Regions from separate parts of the Streptomyces sp. V3I8 genome, predicted to be linked through region 2. Evidence: riboswitches for the same ligand, from Rfam matches in the RefSeq annotation. Region 2 holds a riboswitch; the other holds the start of a gene.

Region 1 (10,869 bases), 650 kb from region 2:
ACGCCGCACGAGTGCGATCCCGGCATGGAGCGGGACGGCGTGGTGGCCAAGGCCCCGGCCGGCCGGGGTGAACGGTCCTGGTGGCTGGGCCAGTTGGTGGAGGCGACCCCGCTCGGCACGTGGCCGGGGCGGCTCGGGGGACGTACGCCCGAGGAGATCGTGGCGCTGCCCGTGGCCGACGACTGGCGGGACGAACTGCATGCCGCGTGGTGCCGGGCGGCGGTGCGCCAGCGCGACCCCTCCTGGTCCAGGGCGCTGCTGGGGACACCGGCGGCGCCGGAGGCGGGCGGGCCGGGCGCGGTGTCCCTGGCCGAGCGGGCGAAGCTGCTGAGCACGCTGGAGGCCCCGGAGCGGGCCGGGTGGGTGGCGGGGTTCATCGCCGTGCACGGGCTGTCCGAGGCCTTCCAGCTGCTCGGGGTGTGCGCGGTGCCCTGGACAGGACCGCTGGGCGGGGCCGTGGTGGACGCGCTCAACATCGCGCGTGACGCGGGGAGTTATCCGTGGAGTTTCAGCGGTGTCATGGGGCTGGCCGAGCGCTGTCTGGATCCGGCGGAGGCCGTCCGCCTGGAAGCGCTGACCGCCGTCCCGGACGAAGCGGAGGACGCGGCCCCGGGCGCCGGAGGCTACTGGTCCGAATCCTTCCAGCGTCTCCTGACCACCCTGCGCCTGAGAGCCACGATGCAGTCCGAACTCACCCCGTCCTGACCGCGCACGTCGCCACCCGGGCCTTCGGACCTGGCCGCCGCGCGGACGTGGCAGCCCCGCGGACCTGTCCGCCGCCCCCGATCCGTACGCATCCGTACGCATCCGTACGCATCCGTACGCATCTGTACGCGTCCACACGCATTCGCACACATCCGCACCGGATGAACACACGTTGTCGCCGACATACCGCGACCGGCAGTTTCGCGGCGCGGACCAAGGGGGACATCACAGATGGGACAAATTCGCAGCGCACTCATCCCGCACACCGCGCCCATGGTGCGCAGGCGGGACGAGCGCAAGGGAAACCGTTACGAGGAATCCGCGCCTCCGCGCCGTCAGCCGCGCGACGGGGTGGTGCGGCACGTCGGCGACCGTACGACGACGGGCACCCCGTCACTCCACCGGTGCCACCCACGCCGCACGTGCAGCGTCAGTCTCCTCACCCACCGGCTTCCCACGAGGGCACACGGGGGACAGAGGGTTCCTCCCGTGCGCCGACAGGAGGTCGGCCATGAAGGTCACCAGGGCACTGCTGCCCCTTCTTCCACTCCGTCAGCACCTGCTCCCCACCAGACTGGCCGGACTCTCGCTGACCCTGCTGAAGGCGACGGCCCTGGAGATCGCGATCCTCGCCGGCCATCTCGTCCTCTACCCCTCGGGCATGACCCCGGAGCGCCGTCCGTCCCCGGTCCCACCCCAGTCCCTGGCCCACCTGCCCGACGCGGACCTCACCCCGGCCCCGGGTCCGGGCTCCACGGACGGCATCGCGGACGACGTCGCGAACGGCATGGCGGACACTCCCCGGCTGCCCACTCCGACCAGGCCCCCGGTGGTCCTGCTGCACGGCTTCATCGACAACCGCTCGGTCTTCGTGCTGCTGCGCCGCTCACTGGCCCAGCACGGCCGGCAGCAGATCGAGTCGCTCAACTACTCACCACTGACCTGCGACATACGGACCGCCGCCGAGTTGCTCGGCCGGCACATAGAGGAGATCTGCGAGCGCACCGGCCGCCAAGAGGTCGACATCGTCGGGCACAGTCTCGGCGGGCTGATCGCGCGCTACTACGTGCAGCGCCTGGGCGGTGATGTGCGCGTGCGGACCCTGGTCACCCTGGGCACACCGCACGCGGGCACCCGCGTCGTGCCGCTGGCGAACGCCCACCCGATCGTCCGCCAGATGCGTCCGGGCTCCGGCGTACTGCGGGAGTTGTGCGAGCCGGCCCCGCACTGCCGCACGCGGTTCGTGAGTTTCTGGAGCGACCTCGACCAGTTGATGGTCCCGTTGGAGACGGCGTGCATCGCGCACCCGGATCTGCTCGTGCAGAACGTACGGGTGAGCGGCATCGGACATCTCGCCCTGCCGGTGCATCCGGCGGTCGCGGCCGGCATCCGTCAGGCCCTGGACACCGAGGAGGAGACCGCCCGTGCCGCCGCCCATACCGGCGGCGGCCTCACGGTGGCGTGACCACGCAACTGAGTGACCACGTAACTGTGTGATCGCGTGGCCGCGAAACCGCGTGATTGTGTGGCCGCGAACCCGCGTAACCGGAACCTCGGGGCCTCCGCGGCCAGCTCCAGAAGCGTCGTTTCTTCGAACACTCATCGAACGCCAGGCCAAAGCTGTGCCCATGCACCGCCGAAAGGCGGCCGAATGCCCGTTTCCCGAGAGGAGGAAACCTGCTGAAGATTGTCGCGCCCGCATACCGCCGGGTACAGTCGCCGCACTGCTCTGCCAGCCCCTGTTGTCGAGGCGAAAGAGAAGTTGGTGAACGACCGTCACCCGTCGGGGACCGTTACTCCCCCGGCTCCGGCCCACGAGGCCGCCTCGGCGCACCATGCGTCCCATGGCGGGCAGGGGGCCCCGTACGGCGACTTCACCACGTACGACGCGTACCCCGCCACCGGTTTTGAAACCGCCGCCACCGGTTCTTACGACACGACGGGCGCGTACGACACGACCGGCGCCTACACGACGAACGCCTTCGCCTCCGATCCCCTCTTCGGCGACCTGCCCGGCAACGGAAACGGAACCGACGGCAACTGGGGCGGCGCGACCGGCAGTCACCAGACGCTGAACCACGACCCGTACGCGGCCCAGCACCACGCCGCCGCCTACGAGACCGGCAGCTACGACACGAGCGGTGTCTGGCAGGAGAACGGTTACCAGCAGCTCGGTGGAATCCCCGGGCAGGCCGCGGGCCACGACGGCACCGGGCAGTGGGACGCGAACGCCTGGCTGCAGGCCGAACAGGTCGACCCCACCCAGCAGTGGACCGCGCAGACCTTCGAGACGGGCACGTACGACGCCACCGCCTGGAACTCCGACGGCGGCGACCAGCACCAGACGCAGACCCGCACCGAACTCCACCCGCAGATCCATCCGCAGACTCACCCGCAGTCGCAGCCGCAGCAGCAGGCGGAGCACGAGTCGTACGACCGGCAGGTCCCGTTCGACCAGCAGGCGACCAGCACGTTCGAGCAGGTTCCGTACGAGGAACAGGGCACCGCGCAGGACGGGTTCGGCCACGCCGATCAGGCCGACGACGACCCCGCCGACGCGGACTCCGAGAACCACGCCCACGCCTACGCCGACGACGAGACCCCGCTGTTGGAGGGCGTCGAGGAGGTCGCTCCCGCCCCGGCCACGCGTACCGCGTCCCGCGCGGCGGGCCGTTCGGCCTCCCGCTCGCGCCGCCGCCCCCCGCCCAAGCGTTCCGCACTGCTGACGATCGCCGTGCCCTCGGCGTGCGTGATGGGTGTCGCCGGGATCGCCGCCGCGTCCGTGACCGGCGGCGAGAGCGGGGCCGAGGCCCGTACGACCGCCGCCGCGCCCGACACGAGCACCGTGCATCCGTCCGTCGCGAACAACAAGCTGGACACCCAGCTCGAGAACCTCTCCGCGGACGCGGGCGACTTCGCCGACCGGGCGAGCCGCACGCAGGAGCGTATCGACCTCAAGGCCCAGCAGGCCGCCGAGAAGCAGAAGGCGGCGGCGGACGCGGCCCGCAAGGAGCGGCTGCGCCCGAAGTTCGCGCTGCCGGTCGCGCGGCACGGGCTCAGCGCCTACTACGGCCAGGCCGGCGTCAACTGGATGTCCGTGCACACCGGGATCGACTTCCCGGTCTCGTACGGCACGACGGTGATGGCCGCGACCGACGGGACCGTCCGTACGCAGCTGAACAGCGCCTACGGCAACATGATCATCGTGACGGCCAAGGACGGCACGGAGACCTGGTACTGCCACCTCTCCTCGTACCGGGTCGCCTCGGGGACCGTCGTGAAGGCCGGCGACCCGATCGCGTACTCCGGGAGCTCCGGCAACTCCACCGGCCCGCACCTCCACTTCGAGGTGCGTCCCGGCGGCGGTTCGGCGATCGACCCGCTGCCGTGGCTGCGCAGCCACGCGGTCGACCCCACCTGAACCGACCGACGGACCGGTGGAGCCGCCCGGGCGGCGGCCCCGTCCCGGCTTCCGGCCCCGCACCGCTCTCGTCCTGCTCCCTGCCGCTGCCGGCTGCCGGCAGCGGCAGCCGCCTAGAGCTTCTCCACCGGCGCGTACCGCAGCAGCAGGCGCTTCGGCTTCTCGGCGCCGAAGTCGACCGTCGCCTCCGCGTTCGCGCCCAGGCCCTTCACACCGACGACCGTGCCGAGGCCGAACTGGTCGTGCGTGACCCGGTCCCCGACCGCCAGCGACACCACCGGCTTGTCCGGGGCGCCGCGCCGCGTCGCGAAGCCGGACGCGCCCGAGGCCGCCGAGCGGGAACGGGAGGAGGACAGGGACGCCGCCACCCCGGCCGCCGGACCGGAAGCCACCGATCCCATGGAGCCCCTGCGCTTCCAGTCCAGGTGCGCGTCCGGGATCTCCTCCAGGAAACGGGAGGGCGGGTTGTACGAGGGCTGACCCCACGCGCTGCGCATGGACGCCCGCGTCAGGTAGAGCCGCTCCCGCGCACGCGTGATGCCGACGTACGCGAGCCGCCGCTCCTCCTCCAGCTCCTTGGTCTGGCCGAGGGCGCGCATGTGCGGGAAGACGCCGTCCTCCAGGCCGGTCAGGAAGACGACCGGGAACTCGAGGCCCTTGGCGGTGTGCAGGGTCATCAGGGTGATGACACCCGAGCCGTCCTCGTCCTCGTCGGGGATCTGGTCGGAGTCGGCGACCAGGGCCACCCGCTCCAGGAAGGCGGCGAGCCCGGCCGGCGTCTCGCCGTCACCGCCGTCGCCTTCGCCCGCGCCGTCCTCGCCCTCATCCGTGCTCGCACCAGCGCCGCCGGCCGCCTCCTGCTCGAACTCCAGCGCGACGGAGGCGAGTTCCTGGAGGTTCTCGATGCGGGTCTCGTCCTGCGGGTCGGTGGAGCTCTGCAACTCGGCGAGATAGCCGGTGCGTTCGAGGATCGCCTCGACGACGGTCGCCGGGCCCGCGCCGGACTCGACGATCGTACGGAGGTCCTCCATCAGCGTGTTGAACCGCTTGACGGCATTCGTCGAGCGGGCCGCCATGCCGTACGCCTCGTCGACGCGGCGCAGCGCCTGCGGGAAGCTGATCCTCTCGCGCTGGGCGAGCGCGTCGATCATCGCCTCGGCGCGGTCGCCGATGCCGCGCTTGGGCACGTTCAGGATGCGGCGCAGCGGTACGGAGTCCTCGGGGTTCGCGAGCACGCGCAGGTACGCGAGGACGTCGCGGACCTCCTTGCGCTCGTAGAAGCGGACGCCGCCGACAACCTTGTAGGGCAGGCCGACCCGGATGAAGACCTCTTCGAAGACACGGGACTGCGCGTTCGTACGGTAGAAGACGGCGACGTCGCCGGCCTTCGCGTCACCCGCGTCGGTGAGGCGGTCTATCTCGTCGGCGACGAACTGCGCCTCGTCGTGCTCGGTGTCGGCGACGTAGCCCGTGATGCGCGCGCCGGCGCCCGCGTTGGTCCACAGGTTCTTGGGGCGGCGGGACTCGTTGCGCTCGATGACCGCGTTGGCGGCGGTGAGGATCGTCTGCGTGGAGCGGTAGTTCTGCTCCAGGAGGATCGTCGTCGCGTTCGGGTAGTCCTCCTCGAACTGGAGGATGTTGCGGATCGTCGCGCCGCGGAAGGCGTAGATCGACTGGTCGGCGTCACCGACGACGCACAGCTCGGCGGGCGGGAGGTCGCCCTCCCCCGGCAGCACCTCTCCCGGCGGTACGTCCCCGGGATGCGCGGCGGAACCGGCGGCGGGGTCCGTGGCGCTGCCGACGAGCTCCCGGACGAGGGAGTACTGCGCGTGGTTCGTGTCCTGGTACTCGTCCACGAGGACGTGCCGGAAGCGGCGGCGGTAGTGCTCGGCGACGTCCGGGAAGGCGCGCAGGAGGTTGACCGTCGTCATGATCAGGTCGTCGAAGTCCAGTGCGTTCGCCTCGCGCAGCCGCGACTGGTACATCGCGTACGCCTGGGCGACGGACTTCTCGAAGCCGTCGGCCGCCTGGGCGGCGAAGTCCTCCTCGTCGATCAGCTCGTTCTTCAGGTTCGAGATCTTGGCGCTGAAGGACTTCGGCGGGAAGCGCTTGGGGTCGAGGTCGAGGTCGCGGCAGACCAGGGCCATGAGGCGCTTGCTGTCGGCGGCGTCGTAGATCGAGAAGGACGACGTGAAGCCGAGCCTCTTGCTCTCGCGGCGCAGGATCCGTACGCAGGCGCTGTGGAAGGTCATCACCCACATCGCGTTCGCCCGCGGGCCGACGAGCTGCTCGACGCGCTCCTTCATCTCGCCCGCGGCCTTGTTCGTGAAGGTGATCGCGAGGATCTGGCCGGGGTGCACCTTGCGCTCGCCCAGCAGGTGGGCGATGCGGTGGGTGAGCACCCTGGTCTTGCCGGAACCGGCGCCGGCGACGATGAGCAGGGGCGATCCCTGGTGGACCACCGCCGCGCGCTGGTTCTCGTTCAGCCCGTCCAGGAGCGCGGCCGGGTCCACGAGCGGCCTCGGGGCGCCGTCGCGGTAGTAGCCGTCCCTGGGCGGAGGCGCGTCGAAGCGCCCGCCGAACAGGTCGTCCGCGCCGGGGTCCGGCGCCTCGTCCTCGGGTGGCGGCGGGGGCTCTTCCTCATGGGCCCGGGAGGGCTTGAGGTCCGCCAGGAAGCTGTCGTCAAAGAGGCTGCTCATCGCTCTCCGAGTCTAGGCGCCCCCACCGACACCCCGCTCCCACCCACCAGACCCTCACCGAAAATTACGCTCCGGCCACGCTGTGCGACCAAGGAAATCGGTAAGGGGCGCGCGGAACTGCGCGACCGGCCACCACGCACCCGCGGACAGGTACGCGCGCCGCACACGCACGCCCCACACGCACACCACCCAAGACAACCGATCGCACACCATGCCAAATCGCCGCCGTCGAACGACACTCGGAGCCCAGGTCACGAAAATGTATCGGGCATATCGAACATCAAACTTCACAGGTGCCACACGAATTGGCTAACTTTCGATCAGGTCGCTCGACCCGCACCGGCGAACAACGCCGGGCCGGGCGCCCTCCGCCGAATCCGTGCGCCCTCGTGGCACCGGAACCGGGGACCCACCGATCACGGGGTGAATCGGTCCGACTCCCGCACGGGACCAGGGCCGTAGGGCAAACCTTCCGAAGCACCCGCCCGAACCCGACAGCTAACCCGGTAGGCGGATGACGGAAGGAGACGCCCTCGTGGCGCCACACCGCAGAGCGCGGTCCAGCGGTCCCCTGGGCATGCGGACGCCGGCTCCCGCCACCGCCGCACCGGCCTCGGTGGCCCTGCTCTCCCAGACGGCGGACGCCTCGCCGGCCGCGGAGCCCGCACCGGACGCGGAGAACACCCGGCCGAGCACGGAGGAAGTCCGGAAGAAGATCGACGACCTCTACCAGCGGGCGGTCACGGCCACCGAGAAGTACAACGCGGCCAAGGAGCGGACCACCAGGCAGCGCCGGCGCGTCGACACCCTCCTCGGCGACGTGGCGAAGCGCACGGGCGCCGCCGCCCCCGACAGCGCCGCGCTCCTGGCGGCGGACAACCCGCAGGACTACTTCGACCGGACCCGGCTGATGAACCGGCTCACCGCCCGGCAGAAGCAGGCCGTCGACGACTACGTGACACGGCGGGCCGCCACGACGACGAAGCGGCAGCAGGCGTCCGAGGGCCTGGAGACGCTCACCACCACGGAGAACGCGCTGAAGACGTCCAAGGCGGACGTGCAGCGCAAGCTCGCCGAGGCACGCGGGATCCTCGCGCGGCTGACCGCCGAGGAGGAGGCCCGGCTCGCCGCGATCGAGCGGGAGAGGCAGGCGGTCAAAGCGGCCAAGGCCGCCGAGGCGCTCGCCTTCGCCCGCGCCCAGATCGGCAAGCCGTACGTGTGGGGCGCGAGCGGCCCCGGCTCGTACGACTGCTCCGGGCTCACCCAGGCCGCCTGGAAGGCCGCCGGCGTGACTCTTCCGCGTACGACGTGGGACCAGGTGGGGACCGGCACGGCGGTCTCCGTGGACAGCGCCCGCCCCGGTGACCTCGTCTTCTTCTACGACGACATCAGCCACGTCGGCATCTGCGTCGGCGACGGCATGATGATCCACGCCCCGAAGCCGGGCGCGTACGTCCGCGAGGAGTCGATCCACTCCATGCCGATCCACAGCGTGGTGCGACCGACGTAGGCCACCGGCGCCCGGCACCGGGGGGACGGCCCCTGGTGCCCGGCCCTCATCGTCCTGTTCAGGTCCAGAGCAGGGCGATGAAGATGTTCACCGTGGTCAGTCCGCCCACGAGGGCGAACAGGCGCTTGTCGATCTTCTCCTCGTCGCGCTGCACGTAGACGAGGCCGAGGATCACGATCAGCAGGGCCAGCTTCACGCCGATCTTGATGTTGTCGACGCTCTGGTCGTCGGCCTGGTTGAGGCCGACGAGGACCGCGCCCGTGACCAGCATGGTCAGCGCGCCGTGCAGCATGGCGGGGGTGAAGCGGGCCGTGCCGTCGCCCATGGCCTTCATCTGCGTGAGGAAGCCGCCCAGCAGGGCGGCGATGCCGATGATGTGCAGGGCGACGAAGACATGAATGAGTACGTCCATGAGCCCGGACCCTAACCGGGCGCCGGTACGCCGACTCGCACCGGCCCGGACGGAACCTCGATCCCCGGCCCTGGCCCTGGCCTCCGACCCCGATGCCCGGCTCCGGCTCCGGTTCCGGCTCCGGCTCCGGCTCCGGCTCCGGCTCCGGCTTCCGCCCGTAGCACCGTCCGGTCCTTCGCCGGCCCCCAACGCGCGTATCGGTCACGGCGCTACGCCAAGCCGGTGACGCCGGGCCCGGATCACGGTCGCACCCGGTCGCCCTGTGACCGGATGCCATCACTTCCGTGCATGGCGTTACCAAGGGTGTGCGGCCAGGTTTAGCGTCCTTCCCCAGGTGCCCGGCTCCCCACCACATCCGCCCTGGCCAGGGGCGGCGGTCGGCACCACCGCCAGAAAGGTCCGGCGGCGTCCCGCTCCCCCTGTGCGGGCCGCCGCCGGACGTACGACCGGCCCTACGGAAGGAACGTGGATCGCACGTGGCAGCACACCGCAGGCCCAGGCAGCGCTCGTTCGGCGGCGGCACGGCCCGTACCGCCTTCACCGTCGCCCTCGCGGGCGCGGCGGGCGCGACCGGCTTCAGCGGGACGGGAGTCGCGGCGCCCGAGCTGACACCGGCGCAGGTGAAGGCCAAGGTCGACAAGCTGTACCAGGAGGCGGAGGCCGCCACCGAGAAGTACAACGGGGCCAAGGAGAAGTCCACGAAGGCCGCGGACCGGCTCGGCACCCTGCAGGACGAGGCGGCCCGCAAGACGGAGCGGCTCAACTCCGAGCGTGACGTGCTCGGTTCGCTGGCCAGTGCCCAGTACCGGGACGGAGGCGTCGATCCCTCACTGGCACTGATGCTCTCCTCGGACCCCGATCAGTACCTGGACGGCGCCGCGTTCGCCGAGCGGGCCGGCAGCAGGCAGGCGACGACGGTGTCCCGTGTACGCACCCAGTTGCGCGACATCGAGCGGCTGCGCGGTGCCGCACACGTCGAACTGACCGCGCTGGAAGCACACCGGGCCGACCTGAAGCGGCACAAGAAGACGGTCACCGGGAAGCTCGGCGAGGCGCGCGAACTGCTCGCGCGCCTGCCGGACGGGGACCGGGCGCGCATCGGTGCCGACAACCCGGACATCGCGCGCGCCTCACGCACCGGCCCGGCCCCGCGCGGCCTCGGCACGGGCTCCCCCGCGGCCGCCTCCGACTCCCGTGCGGCGGCGGCCGTCTCCTACGCGTACGGGAAGCTCGGCAGCCCATACGTGTGGGGCGCCACCGGTCCGGACGCCTTCGACTGCTCCGGCCTCATGCAGGCCGCGTACCGCTCCGCGGGCATCGAACTGCCCCGGACGACGTACGCGCAGATCGACGCGGGGCGGCGCATCGCGCGCTCCGAACTCCGCCCCGGCGACCTGGTGTTCTTCTACTCGGGCATCAGCCATGTGGGGCTGTACGTGGGCAACGGCCGGATGGTGCACGCACCGAACCCGTCGGCACCGGTACGGGTGGCCCCGATCGACGAGATGCCGTTCGCGGGGGCGACACGGGTGGTGTGAGGCAGGTGGTGTGAGGCAGGTGACGTGAGGAGGCAGGGTCACAGGGATTGCCGTACGAGGGTGAGTCGGACGGTCGTTCCGAAGCGGACGGCACGCTTGTCGTAGCTGGCGCGTCACGACGCCACGGGCCTGCTTGAGCAGGCCGATCCGGCACTCGATGCGGTGTCCGGCCTTGCACTTCTCGCGCTCGGGGCCCGACGGGTATCCGCCCGCCGAGCCCCGGCGGAGGCTCCTTCGCAACTTCCCGGTCAGGGGAACACCGGCGTCACCACCGGCTGGCAGTCGGCGCCGCAGTCGGCATCGGCCCACAGCGCCAGACCACTCACTGCGAAAAGCACGACGAGGACCAGGACGAAGAGGAGACGCCAAGGCAGTTCCAGCGCCCCGGGGCCCCAGAGCCATGACCTGCCGATGATCAGCAAAAGGACAGCGACGGGCAGAAGTACGCCTCCCAGGATCCCCAGCAGCGCCGAAAGCATGAACGGCCTCCCTCAAGAGCGCGGTGAACGACCGGCGAGATCATTTTTCGGACAGGGCCCAGGGCTGCGGCTGCGCAGGGAAGAACATGGTCACTATGTACCCCA
Region 2 (10,869 bases):
CCGCCGTGCTCGGCGATCTGCTCGACGGCCTCGCGCAGTTGCGGGCCGCAGTCGCAGCGGGACGAGCCGAAGGCGTCGCCCGTCAGGCACTCGGAGTGCAGGCGCACCAGGGGCGTCGCGCCGGCCGGGTCGCCGAGGATCACCGCCACGTGTTCCTGGCCGTCGGTCAGACCGTGGAAGGTGACCAGTTCGGCGTCGACGCCGTAACCGTCATGGAAGCGCAGGGGCACCCGGACGCGTGAGCGCTGGGTGGCGGCGGGATGGTCGGGCATGCGGCTCTCCGGTCCACGGTCCTCATCTGCTTCAGATTTGAAGCAGATCCTCGAGTCGGGACCCTACTCATGTTTTAAAGTTAAAGCAATGGTGACGGGGGAAGCAGGGAGTCGCCCGGTGCGGTGGCTGCCGCTATGCGCAGGGGCCCGACGAGCGGCGGCGCCAGGGGAGGTCGTCCGGGGCCGTCGCTCCCGGTTCCTCGCCCTGCAGGCCGCGCGCCACACCCGTGAACATCTCCTCCAGCTGCCCGACCTGCTCCGGCGTGAGGTGGTCGAAGAGCGTCGCGCGGACGGTCTCGACGTGGCCGGGCGCCGTGCGCTCCAGCAGCGTCATGCCCTCGTCGGTCAGGACGGCGATGCTGCCGCGCTTGTCACCGGGGCATCCTTCACGGCGTACCGCCCCGTCCTTCTCCAGACGGGTCACCGCGTACGTGAGACGGCTGCGGGTGATCTTCGTCCGCTCGGCCAGGTCGGTCATGCGCAGCCGGCGGTCCGGTGCCTCGGAGAGGTTGGCCAGGATGGAGTAGTACAGGTGCGGCATGCCGGCCTCCTGCTGGAGCTGCCGGTCGATCGCGTCCTCCAGGAGGTGGGAGGCGGCGATGTAGGCGCGCCAGGCGCGCTGCTCCTCGGGGGTGAGCCAGCGGGTCGTCATGCCTCCAGTGTAGGTTTGTTTCAAACTTGAACCAATCGCGGGCCCGCGGCCCGTGAGAAGGAGAGCGAGTCCATGCCCCACCCCTACGTCCTGTTGTCCGCCGCCGTCTCCCTCGACGGCCGCCTGGACGACACCGGCCCCGAACGGCTGCTGCTCTCCGGCCCGGCGGACTTCGACCGGGTCGACGAGGTGCGGGCCGACTCCGACGCCATCCTGGTCGGCGCCGGCACCCTGCGCGCCGACAACCCCCGCCTCCTCGTCAACTCCGCCGAGCGCCGCGCCGCCCGCGTCGCCGCCGGCCGCCCGGAGTACCCGCTGAAGGTCACCGTCAGCGGCACCGGCGACCTCGACCCCGACGCCAACTTCTGGTCCACCGGCGGCGAGAAGATCGTCTACACCACCGAGGAGGGTGCCGTGGCGGCCGCCGACGCGCTGCGCGGGCTGGACGTCGACGTCGTACCCGTCGGTCCCGGCCTGGACTGGCGCGCCGTGCTCAGCCACCTCCACGACGTCCGCGGCGTCCGCCGGCTCATGGTCGAGGGCGGCGGCCGGGTGCACACCCAGCTCCTCCAGCAGGGGCTCGCCGACGAACTGCAGCTCGCCCTCGCGCCCCTCGTGGTGGGGCAGCCGCACGCGCCGAAGCTGTTCGGGTCCGGCGCGTACCCCGGCGGCCCCCGCAGCCGTATGCGCCTGGTCGAGACCCGGCCGGTGGGGGACGTGGTGCTCATGCGGTACGTGCCCACCGCACCCGGCACCGGACCCGTCCCCGCCGCCGCCGACCACCGCTGGCTGCGGCTCGCCTGCGAACTCGCCGCCGAGTGCCCGCCCTCGCGGACCGCGTTCAGCGTCGGCGCGGTCGTCGTCGCGGCCGACGGCACGGAGCTGGCCCGCGGGTACTCCCGTGAGTCCGACCCCGTCGAGCATGCCGAGGAGGCCGCGCTCGCCAAGATCGCCCCCGGCGACCCGCGGCTCCCGGACGCCACGGTCTACAGCAGCCTGGAACCCTGCGCCCGCCGCGCCTCACGGCCCTCCCCCTGCGCCCGGCTGATCCTCGACGCGGGCGTGCGCCGGGTCGTCACCGCCTGGCGCGAGCCCGACACCTTCGTGGCGGCGGCGGACGGGAACGGCCTGCTGGCCGCGGCGGGCGCCGACGTCCTCGTGCTGTCCGCGTACGAGGCCGCGGCGAAGGCGCCCAACCGGCACCTCGGCTGAGCCGGTGTCCACCGCGGATCCACCCGGGATCCACCCGTGTGCTCCGGACCCCGCGGATGGCGTACACTGGTTTCAACGACGCGGGGTGGAGCAGCTCGGTAGCTCGCTGGGCTCATAACCCAGAGGTCGCAGGTTCAAATCCTGTCCCCGCTACTGAAGGCCTGAGGCCGGAATCCAATGGATTCCGGCCTCAGGTGTTTTCGTGCGGTCCGCAGGCCGCAGACGCCATATCACCCGCGGTAGTCGAACGGCACCCCTGCGCATAACAACTGACGCACCATCAATAAAAGTGGTACCTGTGAAACCCGATCGACTCGCCCGGTTTGAACCTCTCATGTCCCGTACGTCCAGGCCGGGAGCCGTAACGATCATCAAGAACAGCTTGGAATCAGGTGCCCGGGTCTATTAACGTTCGATAACGCAGCGCGGTCGTCCCAGCCGTCACAAGAGACGGCTCCGTGCGCACGTGCCGAATCCCGCAAGGGAACCGGGGAACCACCTACATGGGGTGAATCGCTCGTCTTTCGCGGTGGAGACACCGTGGTTGACGCGCGTAGGAGACCTTCCTGCTCCAAACCCGTCAGCTAACCCGGTAGGCGAGAAGGAAGGAAAGGAGCGCGCCCACGTGGCGTCAAACCGGCCTGCCCCCATGCCCACGTTCATACCGGACGAGGTGACGGGGGAGACCTCGGGCGACAAGAAGCCCGACACCTACACCTTCGCCTACGGCGCCCGCAGGGACGACGAGACCTTCGAGGTCTGGAACCCCAGCGCGGAGACCGTCGTTCCCGTCCGCGGCAAGCACCGTGTCTCCAAGCAGCGCGGCGGAGGGCTCGCCCGCAGCTCCACCGTTCTGGGCGTCGGTGTCATAGCCGCCGTCGGCGCGGGCGGCATGGCCTCCGCGCAGACCGGCAAGCCGCCGGTGTCGATCTCGATCCCCGACCTGCCGAACGTCGGCTCGCTGATCTCGGACGAGGACGACAAGGCCCCCGAGGGCTCCAGCACCCCGCTCACCGCCGCCGGTCTCACCACCGCCGACGCCGAGCAGGGCAACGCGGACGCCGGCGAGGCACTGCGCGCCCGCATCATGCTCCAGGCCGAGCTCCAGCAGGACCAGGTGGACCGCGAGGCCCAGCAGGTCGCCGAGGCCGCCGCCGCGAAGAAGGCCGCCACGCTGGCGGCCAAGGAGCAGGACGCGGCGAAGGCCAAGGCCGCCGCGGCCGAGAAGAAGAAGAAGGAGGAGGCCGCGGCGAAGGCGGAGGCCGCGCGCCTCGCCGAGCTCGCCAAGCAGTTCACGCTGCCCACCTCCTCGTACACGATCACCTCGACCTTCGGGCAGTCCGGCTCGCTGTGGTCCTCCGGCCAGCACACGGGTCTGGACTTCGCCGCTCCCACGGGTACCCCGCTCAAGGCGATCCACAGCGGCACGATCACGGAGGCCGGCTGGAGCGGTTCGTACGGCTACCGCACGGTCCTCACGCTCGACGACGGCACGGAGCTCTGGTACGCCCACCAGTCGTCGATCGGCGTCAGCGTCGGGCAGAAGGTCAGCACGGGCGACGTCATCGGTCGCGTGGGCGCGACCGGCAACGTCACCGGGGCGCACCTGCACCTCGAGGTCCACACCAGCGGCGGCAGCGGGATCGACCCGATGGCCTGGCTGCGGGGCAACGGGCTCACTCCGTAGGATCCCGGAGGGCTCGCGGGGACTCGCGGAGACTCGTGAGGGGCGTCTCTCCGCGAAACGCCCGGAGGTGCGGAATGGAATACGGCCGTCCGTCACGGCCGTTGCCGTACGCATGACTTCTCTCCGCACGCTGGGTTCGTCCGACCTCGAGGTCTTCCCGCTCGCTCTCGGGGGCAACGTCTTCGGCTGGACCGCCGACCGGGCCGGGTCCTTCGCCGTCCTCGACGCGTACACCGCCGCCGGCGGCAACTTCGTGGACACCGCCGACACGTACTCGTCCTGGGCGCCGGGCAACGAGGGCGGCGAGTCCGAGACCGTCATCGGCGAGTGGCTGGCCGCGCGCGGCAACCGCGCCGACGTCCTGGTCGCGACGAAGGCCGGCGCCCACCCCCGGTACAAGGGGCTGGCCCCCGGCACCCTCAAGGCCGCCGCCGAGGCGTCGCTGCGCCGTCTGGGGACGGACTACATCGACCTCTACTACACGCACTACGACGACCCGTCCGTGCCGGTCGAGGAGATTCTCGGGACCCTGGACGAGCTCGTGCGCGCCGGCACGGTGCGGGCGGTCGCCGCGTCCAACATCACGCCCGAGCGGCTCCAGGAGTCCCTGGACGCCTCCGACCGCGAGGGCCTCGTCCGGTACGTGGCGCTGCAGGCCCAGTACAGCCTCGTCTCCCGTGACACGTACGAGGGTCCGCTGCGGGACGTCGCCTCGCGGAACGGTCTGGCCGGCATCCCCTACTACGGGCTCGCCTCCGGCTTCCTCACCGGCAAGTACCGGCCCGGCACCGAGGTCGACAGCGCCCGGGCCGGGGCGGCGGGCAGGCACCTGGAGTCGGCGCGCGGGCAGCGGGTGCTGGCCGCGCTCGACGAGGTCGCCCAGGAGCGGGGGGCCGAGATCACGACCGTGGCCCTGGCCTGGCTGGCGTCCCGCCCCACCGTCGCCGTACCGCTCGCCAGCGCCCGCACGGTGGCGCAGCTTCCCGCGCTGCTGGCGGTGGCGGACCTGGAACTCACGGACACGGACCTCACGAAGCTGACGCTCGCCTCCGAGTGACACGACGGTGCCGGCCACGGATCTCCGGCGTCGGGCACGGATCTCCGGCGTTCGGGCACCGTGGCGAGCGCGCGGGTCCGTTCAGGGGCGCGCGGAACTGCGCGCTCAGCCACGGACGGGCCGGCACCGGATACCGGCACCGGATGCCGGCGGCCGGGTGCCCGCGGCCGCGGGTGTCAGGAGCGGTACGGGTTGTATGCCGGGTAACCCTGCGGGTACCCGTACCCCGGCCAGGGCGACGGCGCCGGGGGCGGGGCCGTCGCCCTGGCCGCGTACGCCAGGGCGGGGCGGGCCGGCTCGCGGCGCGCCCACAGCTCCTGCAGCAGTTCCCGTTCCCGCACGGCGAAGTCGGCCCCCACCCGGCCACGCCGGCCCCGGTGCCGCAGGAACGCCAGCGACGTCGCGTACGCCTCGTACTCCGCGACCGCCCGGCCCGCGTCCCGCCCGCCGTGCCGGGTGGCGTACTCGCGGGCCAGCCGCCTCGCCCTCATCGAGCCCAGCACGAACGGCTCCGGCGCGGCCAGCCAGCCGGCGACCGCGTACGACGGCAGCTCCGCGCGGACCGTCCCGAGTGCGCGCTGGCGGGTCCAGACCGCGAGCCAGGTCAGCAGCCCGAACACCGGGACCATGAAGACCGCGTACACCGCGAAGAAGCCGTACTCCCCGAACGTCGACGAGCCGTTCCACATCGCGTGCGTCCCGATCGCGAGCAGCAGCCCGACGAGGGGGAACAGCACGCGGCGCAGCCGCCGGCGGTCCGCAGAGAGCGCCGCGACGCCGAAGCCGATGCCCGTCAGCACCGTGAACAGCGGATGCGCGAACGGCGACATGATCACCCGTACGAAGAAGGTCGCCGCCGTGACGGAGAAGATGCCGGTGTCGCCGGTCAGCCGGTCGGTGCCGAACGCCGTACCCAGGTAGAGGATGTTCTCGGTGAACGCGAAGCCGGTCGCCGTGACGCCCGCTATCACCACGCCGTCGACGATCCCCGTGAAGTCCCGTCTGCGGAACAGGAACACGAGCAGGACCGCCGCCGCCTTCGCCGACTCCTCGACGACCGGCGCTATCACCGTCGCGCCGAGGGTGTCCGCGTGGGACGGGTCCGCGGTGGCCGTCGCTATCCACCGCGTCGCGAAACTGTTCGCGACGATGGCCATCAGCGCGGCCGCGCAGGCGCCCCAGGCGAAGGAGAAGACAAGGTTCCGCCAGGGCCCCGGGTCGACCCGGTCCAGCCAGCGGAACGCGGCGACGAGCAGCGGGACGGGCAGCACGGCGAGGCCGAGGCCCACCAGGAAGCCCTCCGTGCCGGTCTGTCTGCGGACCAGCAGAAGGATGACCAGGCCGGACAGGGCGAGCAGGGTGGTCGGCGCGGTGTAACGCACCCACGTGCGCTGCCACCAGGGGGCGTGCTGGCGGGCGCCTTCGGCGGGAAGGCCGGGAAGGCCGGGAGGTGCCGGGGGTGGGGGGCTGGTGGCCATGACAAAAACCCTAACGAGGTCGGGGCGCGGCCCGCGAGAGCGCCCCGTCGGGGGCGCCCTCAGGTGTCCGTGCTGCCGCTGCCCGTGGTGTCCGCATCCGCACCCAGCGGTACGCGGCGGAACAGGAGATCGTTCACCACGTGGCCCTTGTCCAGGCCCTGGCCCTCGAAACGGGTCCGGGGACGGAAGTCGGGGCGGGGCGCGTAGCCGTCGCCGTCCGGGGGCTGCGTGTTCTCGAAGTCCGGGTGCGCGGTCAGGACGTCGAGCATGACCTCGGCGTACGGTTCCCAGTCCGTCGCGCAGTGCAGCAGTGCGCCGGGGCGCAGGCGGGAGGCCGCGAGGGTGAGGAACTCCGGCTGGATCAGGCGGCGCTTGTGGTGGCGCTTCTTGGGCCAGGGGTCCGGGAAGTAGACGCGCAGGCCGGCGAGGGTGTGCGGGGCGAGCATCTCGCGGAGCAGGATGATGGCGTCGCCGTTGGCCACGCGGATGTTGGACAGGCCGGCCTGGTCCGCGAGGTTCAGCAGGTTGCCCTGGCCCGGGGTGTGGACGTCCGCGGCGAGGATGCCGGTGCCGGGGTCGGCGGCGGCCATGCGGGCGGTCGTCTCGCCCATGCCGAAACCGATCTCGAGGACGACCGGGATGTCCGCCGCGAACAGGGCGGGGAGATCGAGCGTCCGGCTGCCGTCGATGTCCAGGCCCCACTTGGGCCACAGCCGTCGCAGCGCGTCCGCCTGGCCGGCGGTCACCCGGCTGCGGCGGGGCTGGAAGCTGCGGATCCGGCGCTCGAAGTGCGAACCGGCCGGGTCGGGCTGGGGGCCGTCGGGGAAGCGGGGTTCGCTCCTGGGGCGCGGGGACCGCGCATCGGGGGTGCGGGGTGAGTCAGACACAGTGGGTCGATTTTACGTCCGCCGTGACGTGGGCCGGGGCCGTGGGGCCGGGCCCGGGCGCCGGTGGCGGCGCGGTCAGCCGGTTCTGAGGGCGGTGAGGGCTCTTCGGGCGACCTCCCGGCCGATGGGGAGGGAGGCGGTCGCCGCGGGGGAGGGGGCGTTCAGGACGTGGACCGTGCGGGGGCCCTCCTGGATCAGGAAGTCGTCCACCAGGGTGCCGTCGCGCAGGACCGCCTGGGCGCGGACACCCGCGGGGGCGGGGACCAGGTCGTCCGCCGTCGCCGCGGGGAGCAGGCGGCGGACGGAACGGACGAAGACGGCCTTGCTGACCGAACGGCTGATCTCGCCGGTGCCGTAGCGCCAGTGGCGGCGGGCCATGTGCCAGGAGCCGGGCCAGCTGAGGGACGAGTACAGGTCGCGGGCGCGGACCGTCCGCCAGTCGTAGCCCTCCCGGGCCAGGGCGGGGACCGCGTTCGGGCCGACGTGGACGCTGCCGTCGATGCCGCGGGTGAGGTGGACGCCGAGGAAGGGGAAGGCGGGGTCCGGGACGGGATAGACGAGGCCGCGGACCAGGTCGGGGCGGGCGAGGGTGAAGTACTCGCCGCGGAAGGGGACGATCCGCATCTGCGGTTCGTCGCCCGTGAGGCGGGCGATCTCGTCGCAGTGCAGGCCGGCGCAGTTCACCAGGACACGGGCGCGCACGACCGTGCCGTCGTCCGTGCGGACCGCCACGCCGCGGTCGGGGCGGCGGTCGATGTACACGGCCTTCGTGCCGTACCTGAGGTGGGCCCCGGAGGCGTCCGCGAGCCGGCGCGCCACACCCACGAAGTCGCACACGCCGGTCGTGGCGACGTGGATCGCGGCGAGGCCCCGCACCCCGGGCTCGTACTCGGCGATCTGGGTGGGGCCCAGCTCCCGGACCGGGATGCCGTTCTCCCGGCCCCGCTGGACCAGGGCGTGCAGACGCGGGAGCTCGTCCCGCTCCGTGGCGACGATCAGCTTGCCGGTCACCTCGTGGGCGATCCCGTACTCGGCGCAGAACTTCACCAGCTCGGCGCCGCCCCGCGCAGCGAACCGTGCCTTCAGCGAGCCCGGCCGGTAGTAGATCCCGCTGTGGATGACCCCGCTGTTGCGCCCGGTCTGGTGGCGGGCCGGGCCGGGCTCCTTCTCCAGCACGGTCACGCGCGTCCCCGGCGCCGCGCGCGTCACCGCGTGGGCGGTGGACAGCCCGACTATCCCCCCACCGACCACGACGACATCACAGTCATAACCGCCTGCCCGCACCATCAGCCCGCCCATCCTCCCGGCTCCCGCCCCCGATACTGCCCTGCACCACTGACAACCCGGTTAAACCACCAGCGCAGCGGGGTCCGGTCCAGGGGGCAGGGGGCGTGCCTTCAGGAGGGCGGGGAGCCGCGCGACCGGCCCCGGCGCACCCGCACCCTCCGACGGCGCGGGCCACGCGGACACGAAGGGGGCCTGGGCCACTAGGCCGGCGCCATGAGCAGCGGCCGGGCCCGCTCCCGCAGCTCGACGACCCGCGGCTCGTCCCCGTACGGCTCCAGCCGGTGCAGGAGGTCCTTCACGTACTCCGTCGTGCGGGCCGACGAGATCCGCCCGGCGACCTCCACCGCCCGCACCCCCTGCTCGCACGCCGCGTCGAGGTTGCCCGACTCGAGTTCGGCGACCGCCGACACCCACCAGGCGCAGCCCGTGCGACCGCACGAACTCCTCCGTCGGTTTGGACAGGGCCTGTTCGGTGAAGCGGCGCACCTGCCGCGGAGCCTTCAGGTCGCGGTAGCACTCCGCCGCGTCGGCCGCGAAACGGTCGTACGAGTAGAAGCCGAGCCAGGACGGGTCCTGGTCACCCTCGCGGGCCCGCTCCAGCCAGCCCTCGGCGGCCTTCAGGGCGCCGCCGGCCGCGTGGGCGTCCCCCGCGCGCGCGTGGGCCCGGGCCTCGACCAGGCGGAAGAAGCTCATCGTGCGGGCGGTGGCCAGGCCCCGGTTGCGTTCGAGGGCGGCCTGCGCGAGGTCCACACCCTCGTCGCCGAAGCCGCGGTAGGTCGCCTGGAGGGACATGGAGGCCAGTACGTAGCCTCCGAGCGGTACGTCGGCCGCCGCGCGGGCCAGGCGCAGCGCCTGGATGTAGTAGCGCTGGGCGGCTTCCTGCTGGCCGGTGTCGAAGGCCATCCAGCCGGCCAGGCGGGTGAGCTCGGCGCTCGCTCCGAAGAGGGCCCGGCCCACCTCGTCCGAGTACGAGGCGAGGAGCAGCGGCGCCGCCTCGACCCGTAAGCACTCCGGGACCATGGACGAACGCCAGTCGCCGCCGCCGTACTTGGAGTCCCAGCGCCTGGCGTCCTCGGCGGCCTCCCGCAGCTTCACCACGTCGCTGTGGCCGACTTTCGGCGGCACCCCGGAACCCTCCAGCGGGCCGGCGTCCCGTGCCACCGTGCTGTCGGCCGGGGTTATCAGCCACCGTGAGGCGGGCGTCGCGTACGCGCTCACCGCGAAGGAACCGGCGAGCGACTGCCAGATGCCGCCGGAGCCGGCCCGGCGCCCGGCGAGGTCGAGGCGGTAGAGGTCGGTCGCCGACCGCACGGCCTGTCCCACGTCGCGGGGGAAGGCGAGGCCCACCTCCGGCGCGGGGTCCGCGTCCGCCAGGCCGATCTCGTGCAGCGGCACCGGGCGGCCGAGCTTCTGGCCGATGGCGGCGGCGATGAGGTGCGGCGCGGCACCTTGCGGCACCATGCCTTTCGACACCCAGCGCGCCACCGACGTCTTGTCGTAGCGAAGAGTCAACCCGCGTTGTGCGCCAAGGTCGTTGACGCGACGCGCGAGTCCTGCGTTGCTGATTCCCGCGAGGGCGAGAACGGCGCCGAGTTTTTCGTTCGGCCCGCGTTGCTCCCTGGACATGCGCCACCCCTCGACACAGACGGCTGCCGCGCGGGTGTGACCCTGCGGCATTCGTGCTGCATCCTCCCGGGGGGCCGGTCCCTGGAACCTCACCCGCACAAGCACGTGGCTGAGCCCTCAGGAATATGCCTCCCGCGAAAACACAGGCAAACACAGGGTAGTTCGCCGCATCCCAAGCGTTAAGGGGCATTGTTCCGGATGGCGGGAATGTGGTCCGCGGGCAAGCACGGAGCGTCGTACCGTGCTCCCTGTGTGTGGCAGTGCGCCCGTCCGTGCGCTCTTCTCCGGCCACCGGTGGAGCGCTTCGATGGATGGTGCGTGGGTCGGCCCGCTGTACTGGATCCAGTGGGCTGGGGGACACCGCCGCCTACATCCCCGCGGGCGGCGGACCGGTCCGGGAGGCGCCATCCGCCTCCCGGACTGTGCGTTGCGCACAGCCTGCACGGAGCGTGTGCGGAGCTGTCTGTCCATCCCCGATTTGGCTGAATATCGCCCCCGCCTCCCGCAGTCAAAAACCGCGTCTACCACGGTACTTAAGGGCGCGTTGGGTGTTCTGGGGGAGCGTTTCGGGGGCGCATTCACGTCGTAGCCCGCATCGTGGTCCGCAGGTCAATTCCCCGCGATCGCCTTTCGGCGCGCGTGAGTTCACCGCCGAGGGGGCATCTCCTCAGGGGCGCACCGGGGGAGCACAAGCGGACCCGCGGGCCCTCC

The links. Region 2 has a riboswitch for cyclic di-AMP ahead of QFZ75_RS18185 (M23 family metallopeptidase). Riboswitches for the same ligand answer to the same signal wherever they lie in the genome.
Region 1: it holds a riboswitch for cyclic di-AMP, as region 2 does, so the genes downstream of both, QFZ75_RS15230 (C40 family peptidase) here and QFZ75_RS18185 (M23 family metallopeptidase) in region 2, are expected to answer to the same signal.

Annotation. Positions count from the first base shown of each region.
Region 1 is NZ_JAUSZL010000002.1:3,481,998-3,492,866, forward strand. It holds gene QFZ75_RS15210 (DUF5691 domain-containing protein) at 1-705, shown strand, start outside; gene QFZ75_RS15215 (alpha/beta fold hydrolase) at 1,217-2,170, shown strand; gene QFZ75_RS15220 (M23 family metallopeptidase) at 2,471-4,126, shown strand; gene pcrA (DNA helicase PcrA) at 4,240-6,825, opposite strand; cyclic di-AMP (ydaO/yuaA leader) riboswitch at 7,185-7,354, shown strand; gene QFZ75_RS15230 (C40 family peptidase) at 7,361-8,335, shown strand; gene QFZ75_RS15235 (hypothetical protein) at 8,394-8,747, opposite strand; gene QFZ75_RS15240 (C40 family peptidase) at 9,224-10,285, shown strand; gene QFZ75_RS15245 (hypothetical protein) at 10,534-10,764, opposite strand.
Region 2 is NZ_JAUSZL010000002.1:4,132,049-4,142,917, reverse strand. It holds gene ribA (GTP cyclohydrolase II) at 1-272, opposite strand, end outside; gene QFZ75_RS18200 (MarR family winged helix-turn-helix transcriptional regulator) at 406-924, opposite strand; gene QFZ75_RS18195 (dihydrofolate reductase family protein) at 997-2,136, shown strand; tRNA gene QFZ75_RS18190 (tRNA-Met) at 2,216-2,289, shown strand; cyclic di-AMP (ydaO/yuaA leader) riboswitch at 2,594-2,750, shown strand; gene QFZ75_RS18185 (M23 family metallopeptidase) at 2,762-3,823, shown strand; gene QFZ75_RS18180 (aldo/keto reductase) at 3,936-4,880, shown strand; gene QFZ75_RS18175 (PrsW family intramembrane metalloprotease) at 5,057-6,358, opposite strand; gene trmB (tRNA (guanosine(46)-N7)-methyltransferase TrmB) at 6,418-7,245, opposite strand; gene lhgO (L-2-hydroxyglutarate oxidase) at 7,321-8,544, opposite strand; partial or broken gene QFZ75_RS18160 (MFS transporter) at 8,733-10,158, opposite strand.